2 regions of the Kitasatospora papulosa genome follow, and region 1 is predicted to be linked to the other one. Evidence: riboswitches for the same ligand, from Rfam matches in the RefSeq annotation. Region 1 holds a riboswitch; the other holds the start of a gene.
What was found. A riboswitch is a leader RNA that binds a small molecule or an ion and turns the genes downstream of it on or off. The one in region 1 is predicted to bind glycine.
Positions count from the first base shown of each region.

Region 1 (6,164 bases):
CGGGACGTGGTTCTCCTCAAGATCGTCAAGCGGTTCCTGGACACGGGGGTCGCTCTGCAGAACATCCGCACCACAGTCCAGCACCTGAGGGCACGCGGGTTCACGGATCTCGAGCGGATGACCCTGATGAGTGACGGGGCGACCGTCTACGAGTGCTCCTCGCCCGACGAGGTCGTCAGTCTGCTCCAGGGTGGCCAGGGAGTCTTCGGCATCGCCGTCGGTGTCGTCTGGCGGGATGTCGACGCGGCGCTGTCCCAGCTCCACGGTGAGCGTGTGGACACCGGGGAGACCCTCGTCGGCCACAACCCGGCCGACGAACTGGCGCGGCGGCGCAACCGCGCGGGCTGAACCACCGGGTCCGACGGCGCGGAGCGTGTGCCGGGCTGCGCGGTTGTCAGTGGCGTAAGGCAGCATCGGTCCGTGTGAGAGCCGCGCCCACCATCCTGCATCTCGACATGGATGCCTTCTACGCCTCTGCGGAGCAGGCGGCGAAGCCCAGCCTGCGTGGGAAGCCGGTGGTGGTGGGCGGCCTGGGGATGCGCGGCGTGGTCGCCACCGCGTCGTACGAGGCGCGGCGGCTCGGGGTGCATTCGGCGATGCCGATGGCCCAGGCGAGGCGGCTCGCGCCCAACGCGGCGTATCTCGTCCCGCGGTTCGCGCTCTACCGGACGGTGAGCGACCAGGTGATGGAGCTGCTCGGGCGGCTGTCACCGCTCGTCGAGCCGCTCAGCCTGGACGAGGCGTTCGTCGACCTGGAGGCCGGCGGGGTCGCCGAGGACTCGATGTCCGCCCGTGCGGTCGGTGAGCAGCTCCGCGCCGTGATCCGGGCCGTCACGGGACTCAGCGGTTCGGTCGGCCTCGCCGGCTCCAAGATGCTGGCCAAGATCGCCTCCGAGGAGGCGAAACCGGACGGGCTGATGCTGATCGAGCCGGGCACCGAGCGCGAGCTCCTGGCCCCCATGTCCGTGCGCATCCTCCCGGGCGTGGGCCCCGCCACCGGCGACCATCTGCGCCGCGCCGGAATGACCGTCGTCAGTCACCTGGCGGACGCGGGCGAGGCGGAGCTCGTACGCCTGCTCGGCAGGGCCCACGGCGTCGCGCTCCACCGCATGGCGCTGGGCCACGACGACCGTCCCGTCGTCGCCGAGCGGGACGCCAAGTCGGTCTCGGTCGAGGACACCTTCGACGTCGACCTGCACGACCGGGTGCGCGTCAGGACGGAGGTGGAGCGGCTCGCGTCCCGGTGCGTGCAGCGGCTGCGAGGCGCGGGGCGGTCCGGGCGGACCGTCGTCCTCAAGGTGCGCCGCTACGACTTCTCCACGCTCACCAGGTCCGAGACGCTGCGTGGGCCCACCGACGACCCCACGGTCGTCAGGGAGGCCGCTGCGCGGCTTCTGGAGGCCGTGGACACGACGGGCGGGGTCCGGCTGCTCGGGGTCGGCGTCACAGGACTGGCGGACTTCACACAGGAGGACCTCTTCGCACAGGCCGCCGACGCGGAGCACGCCGCCGGGGAAGCCGCGGCGGCCGACGTCCCCCCGGACGACCGGGACGCTGCCGAGGGCGGGGCGACGGGGGCGGACGACCGGGAGGGCGAGGAACAGCCGGCCGCCAGGCGCTGGCCGGCCGGACACGACGTACGGCACGACGTCCACGGGCACGGCTGGGTGCAGGGCAGTGGCGTCGGCCGCGTCACCGTGCGCTTCGAGGAGCCGTGGTCGCCGCCCGGCCGGGTACGCACGTTCCGGGTCGACGACCCCGAACTGCGGCCCGCCGACCCGCTGCCCCTGGTGCGTGACCCGGAGGACTACTCCTCCTGGCCCGCCAGCCTGCCGAAGTCCCTGTCGGGACCCGTTTCGGAGGAGGGGGAGGAGTCCAGCCCGTAGTGGCGGTAGAGCTGCAGTTCCTGTTCGGGGGACAGATGACGGCCCACTCCGAAGTCGGGGGCGTCCTTGATCAGGGTCCGGTCGAACGGGATCAGGAGGGCGCCGTCGACGAACTCGCTCGGCTCCAGAGGGACGAACGCGTCCCTGGTGAAGAGGCCGGTGCGCACGGCGGCCCACTCGGGCACCCCGGTGGCGTCGTCGAGGTAGACCTCGTCCACCGTCCCGATCTTGGCACCTTGACGGTCGAAGGCCTTGCGGCCGATCAGGCTGCGCGGATCGATGTCGGTCTGCACGGTGCCTCCACTGGTCACGACTGCATCAGGTGGTCGCGGCTGCTCCACCAGCTCTACGAAAGGCCACATCCGGGTCGTCGGCCACTCGAGACGGCCCGCGCCGACCCCGCTGGTAGGCTGGAACACGGCTGCTGACCCTGTGCGGGAGAGTCCTCCGGAGAGATCCGGAGGCGCCGAAGGAGCAACTCCTCCCCGGAATCTCTCAGGCCCCCGTACCGCACGGACGAGGTCACTCTGGAAAGCAGGTCGGAATCCGTACGGCACACGCCGCGACGGGCCCCGCCCTCACCGACGGTGAAAGCCGGTACGCCCCGGGGCGCGCCGGTGAAGCTCTCAGGTCGAGATGACAGAGGGGGAGGCCGTTCGGGCAGCCACGCCGTGGCGCCCCTCGCAGGTCGTGGCAGACCAGGAGGCCTCCATCATGACCCCCCGTCGCACTCCGCTCTCCCAGCTGGAGCAGGGCATTCCGTTCGAGCAGCGCCACATCGGGCCCGATGCCGGGGCTCAGGCGAAGATGCTCGCCCAGGTCGGCTACGGCTCACTCGACGAGCTCACCGCAGCCGCGGTGCCCGATGTGATCAAGAGCGCGGAGGCTCTGAACCTCCCCGAGGCGCGCACCGAGGCAGAGGTCCTGGCCGAGCTGCGCAGCCTCGCCGACCGCAACCAGGTGCTCGCACCGATGATCGGTCTCGGCTACTACGGCACGTTCACCCCGCCGGTGATCCTGCGCAACGTCATGGAGAATCCCGCCTGGTACACGGCGTACACGCCGTACCAGCCGGAGATCTCCCAGGGCCGGCTCGAGGCCCTGCTCAACTTCCAGACGATGGTCGCCGACCTCACCGGGCTGCCGACATCCGGCGCCTCGCTCCTCGACGAGGGCACGGCCGCGGCCGAGGCCATGGCCCTGGCGCGGCGGGTCGGCAAGGTGAAGGACGGCGTCTTCCTGGTCGACGCCGACACCCTGCCGCAGACCGTCGCGGTGATCGAGACCCGCGCGGAGCCGACCGGTGTCGAGGTCGTCGTGGCCGACCTCTCCGAGGGCATCCCCTCGGAGATCGCCGAGCGCGGCGTCTTCGGCGTGCTGCTCCAGTACCCGGGCGCCTCCGGTGCCGTACGCGACATCAAGCCCGTCATCGAGCAGGCGCACGAGCTGGGCGCGATCGTGTCCGTCGCGGCCGACCTGCTGGCCCTGACCCTGCTCACCTCCCCTGGCGAACTGGGCGCGGACATCGCCGTGGGCACCACACAGCGGTTCGGCGTCCCCATGGGCTTCGGCGGACCGCACGCCGGGTTCATGGCCGTACGCGAGAAGTTCGCCCGCAGCCTGCCCGGCCGCCTCGTCGGGGTGTCCGTCGACGCCGACGGCGACAAGGCCTACCGGCTGGCGCTGCAGACCCGCGAGCAGCACATCCGCCGTGAGAAGGCGACCAGCAACATCTGCACCGCGCAGGTGCTGCTCGCCGTCATGGCCGGCATGTACGCCGTCTACCACGGTCCCGACGGGCTGCGGACGATCGCCCGGCGTACCCACCGGTTCGCCGCGATCCTGGCCGAGGGACTGCGGGCGGCCGGGACCGAGGTCGTGCACGACGCGTACTTCGACACCCTGACCGTCCGTGCCCCCGGCGCCGCCGCCGACGTGGTCGCCGCCGCGCGCGGGCGCGGGGTGAACCTGCGCCTGGTCGACGCCGACCACGTCTCCGTCGCGTGTGACGAGACCACCACCCGTACGCAGATCGCCGCCGTCTGGGCCGCCTTCGGAGCCGGTGGCGACATCGAGGCGCTCGATGCCGCGACCGCCGACGCGCTGCCCGAGGGTCTGCTGCGCACCGACGCGGTGCTCACCCACCCGGTCTTCCACCGGCACCGCTCCGAGACGGCGATGCTGCGCTACCTGCGCAAGCTCGCCGACCGCGACTACGCGCTGGACCGCGGCATGATCCCTCTCGGCTCCTGCACAATGAAGCTCAACGCGACCGCCGAGATGGAGTCGATCACCTGGCCCGAGTTCGGCGCGCTGCACCCCTTCGCGCCGGCCGAGCAGGCGCAGGGCTTCCTCACCCTGATCCGCGAGCTGGAGGAGCGTCTCGCCGAGGTCACCGGGTACGACGCCGTCTCCATCCAGCCCAACGCCGGCTCGCAGGGCGAGTTCGCCGGACTGCTGGCCGTCCGCGCGTACCACCGCGCCAACGGGGACGACGGCCGCACCGTCTGCCTGATCCCGTCCTCCGCGCACGGCACCAACGCCGCGAGCGCCGTCATGGCGGGCATGAAGGTCGTCGTGGTGAAGACCGCCGACGACGGCGAGGTCGACATAGAGGATCTCCGGGCCAAGATCGCGAAGCACCGCGACGAGCTCGCCGTCCTCATGATCACGTACCCCTCCACGCACGGCGTCTTCGAGGAGCACGTCGCCGACATCTGCGGCGAGGTGCACGACGCCGGCGGCCAGGTGTACGTGGACGGTGCCAACCTCAACGCGCTGGTCGGTCTCGCCAAGCCGGGCCATTTCGGTGGCGACGTGTCCCACCTGAACCTGCACAAGACCTTCTGCATCCCGCACGGCGGCGGCGGCCCCGGCGTCGGCCCGGTCGGAGTGCGCGCCCACCTGGCGCCGTACCTGCCCAACCACCCGCTGCAGCCCGCTGCGGGCCCCGACACCGGCGTCGGGCCGATCTCGGCCGCTCCGTGGGGCTCCGCGGGTATCCTGCCGATCTCCTGGGCGTACGTACGCCTGATGGGGGGCGAGGGGCTGAAGCGGGCGACGCAGGTCGCCGTACTCGCGGCCAACTACATCGCCAAGCGTCTCGAACCGCACTTCCCGGTCCTGTACAACGGGCCGGCCGGTCTCGTCGCGCACGAGTGCATCATCGACCTGCGTCCGATCTCGAAGGCGACCGGCGTCAGCATCGACGACATCGCCAAGCGGCTGATCGACTACGGCTTCCACTCGCCGACCATGTCGTTCCCGGTGGCGGGAACCCTGATGATCGAGCCCACGGAGAGCGAGGACCTCGCCGAACTCGACCGCTTCTGCGACACGATGATCGCCATCCGCGGCGAGATCGACAAGGTCGCGTCGGGGGAGTGGAGCGGGGACGACAACCCGCTGCGCAACGCTCCGCACACGGCCGCGGCGCTCGGTGGGGAGTGGGCCCACGCCTACAGCCGTCAGGAGGCGGTCTTCCCGGCCGGCGTCTCCCCGGCGGACAAGTACTGGCCGCCGGTGCGCAGGATCGACGGCGCGTTCGGTGACCGCAACCTGGTCTGCTCCTGCCCGCCCCTGGACGCGTACGACCAGTAGGGAAGCGGACCAAGAGGCACGCCGACGTGTGTCGGGGCCGGTGCGGAGAATCCTCCGGGCCGGCCCCCGTGCTCCGTCCGCCCGCGGTCAGGCGGCCTTCATGACCTGGCCGCTCCTCAGCGGCCGGTGCGGGGCGATGATCTGCCCGTCGGGGAGCAGCTCGCCGGTGTCCTCGAAGAGCAGGACGCCGTTGCACAGCAGGCTCCAGCCCTGTTCCGGGTGGTGAGCCATCAGGCGGGCGGCTTCACGGTCGTTGGATTCAGCGGTCGGGCAGGGGGGCTGGTGCTGGCACATGGATGGGTTCTTTCGCTGCGTCGATTCGAGTGTCGTGCGGCTGGACGAGTTCTTCATGGCCGCTCCCGTGTCGAGCGGTCCGGTCCCAGTGTTGCCCCACGGGCCTCTCTCCGCAGGGATTTCGTGACAGCCGCTGTTCTCCTCCCACGACGTGTCACCCGGCCGGACGGTTCGACGTAACTCCACTGTCCGTTCGGATGGTTCGGGGTGACCTGTACGGACTAGTCCGGACGGGGACGGACGCGCCCCCGCCGAGCGGATCGGCAGGGGCACGCGGAGGACGGGCGGTCAGGCGGGCGATCCGAGCAGGCCGGGGAGCTCGGGGAGATCCGGAAGGGGCGCCGGGGTGACCCGCAGGGTCATGACCGGGAGCAGCTCCGCGAC
Region 1 covers NZ_CP108452.1:6,275,912-6,282,075, forward strand. The annotation lists gene OG362_RS27585 (MerR family transcriptional regulator) at 1-348, shown strand, start outside; gene OG362_RS27590 (DNA polymerase IV) at 423-1,886, shown strand; gene OG362_RS27595 (PRC-barrel domain-containing protein) at 1,808-2,179, opposite strand; glycine riboswitch at 2,312-2,407, shown strand; gene gcvP (aminomethyl-transferring glycine dehydrogenase) at 2,601-5,486, shown strand; gene OG362_RS27605 (DUF5999 family protein) at 5,574-5,780, opposite strand; gene OG362_RS27610 (hypothetical protein) at 6,069-6,164, opposite strand, start outside.

Region 2 (6,164 bases), 4.0 Mb from region 1:
GGCGTTCAGCCACATCGCGACGGGGTCGTACTCGTCGGACAGGGAGACGGTCGAGACGGGCAGCCCGTCGGGGACGACGCCGATCGACTGCTGCATCATCGCGCGGACCGCGTCGACGGACGGCCGTCCGGTGTCGTAGAGGTCGAGCCCGATCGCGAGGTACGGGACACCGAGTGCGGGCTGGACCCACGCGCGGCGCAGGGCCCGGACGGCGGGGGTGCGATGGGCGTTCTGCGACAGCAGGGCGTAGAACTGCGGGATCTCGACGGCGGGTTCGGTGAGCCGGAGCGGCCCCGCGGGCATCCGGTCGAGGCCGGTGGCGATGCGGCGCAGATCCAGCCAGGGGATGCCCACGCCGCCGCCGGGGGCGTGCGGGTTGAGCCAGATGCCCCAGCGGTCGGGGAAGAGGGAACGGGCGATGTCACGGCCGGTGGTCAGCTCGTGGGCCCGGTTCCAGCCGCTGGCGGAGAGCTCCTGCGCGGAGGTCACGCACGGGGCGTACCCGAGGCCCTCGACCTCCATGTTGCCGTACTGGGCGTCGGGGGAGCCCGCCGTGCCGTGCCAGAGCAGCATCCAGACCTGGCCGTCCGCCAGGGACCTCAGCAGCGCCTCGTACGAGTCGAGGCGCCCGGGGGCCACCTGGCGGAGCATGTGCTCGACATCTCCCCGGGCTCCCGGCTTCGCCTGAGCGGTGGGACCCCCATGAGCGGGGGACACCCCACCGGCCGCCCCCATGCCTGACGCACTCACTCTGGGTCCCGCCCCTCTTCGATCCGCTGTTCTGCTTCACGGTGTTGTGGCGCCGCTCCCGGGCACACGGGGCAGCCTCGTCATCCAACCAGCTTATGCGCCGCCCACGACACCGGCTCGACGCCACGGGTCCCGCCGTCAGTACCCGTCGCGCCGGTAGAACGGACGGACCTTCTCCAGCATCCAGTCACCGACCGGGTCCTGTGCCACGTCGAGCAGGACGAGATTGACCGGCCAGGGCACCTGGACCCGGCCCAGCGCGCGCCCCAGGGCGTCCAGCGGAACGCTCTGCTCCGCGGCCTCCCGTACGGCGAACTCGACGCCGACGAAGAGGGCGGGGCTGTCGCCCTCGATGCTGGCCAGCACCCGGCGCGCGGTGCTCACCACTCCGGTTTCCTGGAACTCGGCGGACACCGCGGAGAGGAAGTCCACGGGGTCCTCCTTCCAGTCCGGCTCGTACAGCCGCACCCTGCCTCCGCTCGCGGGACCGTCGAGCGGGGTGCGCCCGGCGCGGCAGAGTTCGGCGACGGCGGCCGGCGGCAGGGGTACGCCGACGGCACCGCCCGGGTTGACCGCGATGCCGAGCTGCGGGGGCAGCCCACGGGCGAACTCGCGCGCGGGCGCGACGGTGAAGGAGAGATGGGTGCCGACGCACTGGAGGAACTGCGCCTCGGAGCTGAACACGGGGACGTACGCGCCGCCTTCGATGTCGACCGTCGGCAGGTCGAGGCCGATGCTGTCGGGGCCCCCGCCGTTCGGCAGCGGCACCCAGACATGACTGCGTCCGAGGACCTCGACCAGTCGTCCGCCCGCCCCGGGCACGCCGATCGAGGCGCCGAGCGTCTCCTCGAGCTCGTTGGCCGGCCATCCCTGCGACGGATACGACGGGTCCTGGCCCTGAGCCGGAATCTCCACGGTGTCTGTGTCCCTTTCTCGCCATGCTGTGCGGCTGAAACCTTAGACCGGCTCGCACCGCGAGGGCAGTGCCGCAGGCGGGAGCTGTGGCCGGGCCCATCGGGCCGTCCAGATTCCGGACGGCCCGCCGCAGGGGCGCGAACTGTGCGTGTGCGAACGGTGACGCCTCAGGTCAGCCCCGCCGTCTCAGGACGGAGCCGGGACTACGCCCGCGGGGGGCAGCGGCTCCGGAAAGGAGATCAGGCCGATCGCCGCCGCCGTCTCCCGGTCGAGCAGCACCGCCGAGGAGCACCCCGGCGGCAGCAGCCCGCTCTCCGTGTCGCGCAGCAGCCGGCCGACCGCGCGCCGGTGCCGGGCGAAGGCGTAGCCGGACACCCCGCGGCCACGCTCCCGCTGCCCCTGCCTGGCGACCTGGGGGGTGACGTCGAGCAGGACGAGACGGAGGGCGCTGCCCCGGCGCCGGGCCTCGCGCGCCAGCCAGCGCCGCACCCATGCCTGCGTCCCGCAGTCGTGGACGACGACCGGGCCGCCCGCGCGCAGCGTCCGCAACAGGCCCGCGTAGTGCGCGGCGCGCACCAGCGGACGGTAGAGGGCGTACGGGAGTAAGCCGGGCACGGCGGCCTCCCAGCGGTCCCTGGTGTCCTGGGAGTCGATCGCGTGGTCCCTGGCCGCGCGCCGGATCAGCGTGGACTTCCCGCTGCCGGGCAGCCCCGAGACCACCACCACGTCCCCCGGCGCGAAGTCCAGGCTGCGCGGCCCCAGAGGGCCCCGGCCCCGCAGGTCGCGCACCACCGGAGCGTCCCCGTCCACCAGCTCGCGTGCGGGCGCGCCGGACTGCTGGGGCATCGCACCGCTCCCCGCCCCCGCAGTCGTCGCGTAGCGCTGCGACGTCATCGCCATTCCCCCTGCCGAGTCACCCACCGACCTGCTCAAGAAGTGTAAAGAAAAGGTAATGCGGCACAACCGCTTCCGGCCGCACGTGTCGGGACCGGCACCCGTACGGACCGGGACGCCCCCACTCTCCCGCAATGCGTGCGATGATGACCCCGCCAACTGCATACCGGCCGTTTGAATCCGCGCGGGAGAGTCCCGGTCACCGTGTGCGCCGGGCGCCGAAGGAGCAAGTTCCTCCCTTGAATCTCTCAGGCCCCGTACCGCGTGGATGAGGCAGATCTGAAAAGCGGGCCGCTGCGCGGCCCCACCCAAGGTGCAAGCCGGACCCTTTCAGGGGCTCTCGGCGAACCTCTCAGGTTCCGATGACAGATGGGGAGGGAACCACCCCCTGTCGTCATGCCCTGGAGCCATGTCCATGAGCACTGCCCCCCGTCTCACCGCCCTCGATGCCCTGCATCGGTCCCTGGGCGCGACCATGACCGACTTCGCCGGCTGGGACATGCCGCTGCGGTACGCCAGCGAGCGCGACGAGCACCACGCCGTGCGTACCCGGGCCGGGCTGTTCGACCTGTCGCACATGGGCGAGATCACCGTCACCGGCCCGCAGGCGGCGGCCTTCCTGAGCTACGCGCTGGTCGGCAACATCGCCACCGTCGGCGAGGGCAGGGCCCGCTACACGATGATCGTCGCGGAGGACGGCGGCATCCTGGACGACCTGATCGTCTACCGCCTGGCCGACACCGAGTTCATGGTCGTCGCCAACGCGGGCAACGCCCAGCTGGTCCTGGACACCCTCACCACGCGCGTCGGCGGCTTCGACGCCGAGGTGCGGGACGACCGCGACGCGTACGCGCTGCTCGCCGTCCAGGGTCCCGACTCGCCCGCCGTACTGAAGTCGGTCACGGATGCCGACCTGGACGGACTGAAGTACTACGCCGGGCTCCCTGGAACGGTCGCCGGCGTGCCGGCGCTCATCGCCCGCACCGGTTACACGGGCGAGGACGGCTTCGAGCTCTTCGTGGCCCCCGAGCACGCCGAGCAGCTATGGAAGGCCCTGACGGAGGCCGGCGCGCCGTACGGCCTGATCCCCTGCGGGCTCTCCTGCCGCGACACGCTCCGCCTGGAGGCGGGCATGCCGCTCTACGGGCACGAGCTGACCACCGCGCTGACGCCCTTCGACGCGGGTCTGGGCCGGGTCGTGAAGTTCGAGAAGGAGGGCGACTTCGTCGGCCGCGAGGCGCTGTCCGCCGCCGCCGAGCGTGCGGAGACGACCCCGCCGCGCAAGCTCGTCGGCCTGGTCGCCGAGGGCCGCAGGGTGCCGCGTGCCGGGTATCCCGTCGTGGCCGGCGGGAACGTCGTCGGCGAGGTCACCTCCGGCGCGCCGTCGCCCACCCTGGGCAAGCCGATCGCCATGGCCTACGTGGACGCGGCGTACGCCGCGCCCGGCACCGAGGGTGTCGGCGTCGACATCCGGGGCACGCACGAGCCGTACGAGGTCGTGGCGCTGCCCTTCTACAAGCGCCGCAAGTGAGGCGGAGCACCGCCGCACGTGACGCATTCGTGTCTCACACCGTAAGACCACCGTTCATCAGCACTCCCCCGCGTACAGGAGAATTCAGGTCATGAGCAACCCCCAGCAGCTGCGGTACAGCAAGGAGCACGAGTGGCTGTCGGCCCTCGAGGACGGTGTGGCCACGGTCGGGATCACCGAGTTCGCGGCCAACGCGCTCGGTGACGTCGTCTACGCCCAGCTCCCGGAGGTCGGCGACACGGTGACCGCGGGCGAGACCTGCGGTGAGCTGGAGTCGACCAAGTCGGTCAGCGACCTGTACTCGCCGGTGACCGGCGAGGTGACCGCGGCCAACCAGGACGTCGTGGACGACCCCTCGCTGGTGAACTCCGCTCCCTTCGAGGGCGGCTGGCTGTTCAAGGTGCGCGTCGCGGAGGAGCCGAACGACCTTCTCTCCGCCGACGAGTACACCGCGTTCTCCGGCAACTGAGACCTTAGGGACCCACTGATGTCGCTTCTCAACTCCTCCCTCCACGAGCTGGACCCGGACGTCGCCGCCGCCGTCGACGCCGAGCTCCACCGCCAGCAGTCCACCCTCGAGATGATCGCGTCGGAGAACTTCGCTCCCGTCGCGGTCATGGAGGCGCAGGGCTCCGTCCTCACCAACAAGTACGCCGAGGGCTACCCCGGCCGCCGCTACTACGGTGGCTGCGAGCACGTCGACGTGGTCGAGCAGATCGCGATCGACCGGATCAAGGCGCTCTTCGGCGCCGAGGCCGCGAACGTCCAGCCGCACTCGGGTGCGCAGGCCAACGCCGCCGCGATGTTCGCGCTGCTGAAGCCGGGCGACACGATCATGGGTCTCAACCTGGCCCACGGCGGTCACCTGACCCACGGCATGAAGATCAACTTCTCCGGCAAGCTCTACGACGTGGTCCCGTACCACGTCGACGACACCGGCGTCGTGGACATGGCCGAGGTCGAGCGCCTCGCCAAGGAGTCGAAGCCGAAGCTCATCGTGGCGGGCTGGTCCGCCTACCCGCGCCAGCTGGACTTCGCCGCCTTCCGCCGTATCGCGGACGAGGTCGGCGCGTACCTGATGGTCGACATGGCGCACTTCGCGGGCCTGGTCGCCGCCGGTCTGCACCCCAACCCGGTGCCGCACGCCCACGTCGTCACGACCACCACGCACAAGACCCTCGGCGGTCCGCGCGGTGGCGTGATCCTGTCGACGCAGGAGCTCGCCAAGAAGATCAACTCGGCGGTCTTCCCCGGTCAGCAGGGCGGCCCGCTGGAGCACGTGATCGCGGCCAAGGCGGTCTCCTTCAAGATCGCGGCGGGCGAGGAGTTCAAGGAGCGCCAGCAGCGCACCCTGGACGGCGCCCGCATCCTGGCCGAGCGTCTGGTGCAGCCGGACGTCACCGAGGTGGGCGTCTCCGTGCTCTCCGGCGGTACGGACGTCCACCTGGTCCTGGTCGACCTGCGCAACTCGGAGCTGGACGGCCAGCAGGCCGAGGACCGGCTCCACGAGCTGGGCATCACGGTCAACCGGAACGCCGTCCCGAACGACCCGCGGCCCCCGATGGTCACCTCGGGTCTGCGCGTCGGCACGCCGGCGCTCGCCACCCGCGGCTTCCAGGCCGAGGACTTCACCGAGGTCGCCGAGATCATCGCGGCCGCGCTGAAGCCCGCGTACGACGCCGACGCCCTCAAGGCCCGCGTGACCGCGCTGGCCGAGAAGTTCCCGCTGTACCCCGGCCTCTCGTAGTCACCCGCAGTTTGCACACAGGGTGGGGGCACCGCGCACACTGAACACAGTGAGCGCGGTGCCCCCACCCCTTTGCCCCGCGTCACCGGGCCCACCCGGCCCGTCCCGCACCACCCGGGCGGACAACGTCGTCCACCAACGCCTTAGGAGTACCCCCGTGGCCCTCTCGGTCTTCGACCTCTTCTCGGTCGGCATCGGCCCGTCCAGTTCCCACACGGTCGGCCCGATGCGCGCGGCCCGCATGTTCGCCCGCCGGCTCAAGAACGAGGGCCTGCTGGTCCACACCGCGTCGGTCCGCGCCGAGCTCTACGGCTCGCTCGGCGCGAC
Region 2 covers NZ_CP108452.1:2,240,944-2,247,107, forward strand. The annotation lists gene OG362_RS09210 (enhanced serine sensitivity protein SseB C-terminal domain-containing protein) at 1-651, opposite strand, end outside; gene OG362_RS09215 (enhanced serine sensitivity protein SseB) at 889-1,665, opposite strand; gene OG362_RS09220 (AAA family ATPase) at 1,852-2,559, opposite strand; glycine riboswitch at 2,735-2,832, shown strand; gene gcvT (glycine cleavage system aminomethyltransferase GcvT) at 2,975-4,090, shown strand; gene gcvH (glycine cleavage system protein GcvH) at 4,182-4,559, shown strand; gene glyA (serine hydroxymethyltransferase) at 4,578-5,837, shown strand; gene OG362_RS09240 (L-serine ammonia-lyase) at 5,995-6,164, shown strand, end outside.
Region 2: it holds a riboswitch for glycine, as region 1 does, so the genes downstream of both, gcvT (glycine cleavage system aminomethyltransferase GcvT) here and gcvP (aminomethyl-transferring glycine dehydrogenase) in region 1, are expected to answer to the same signal.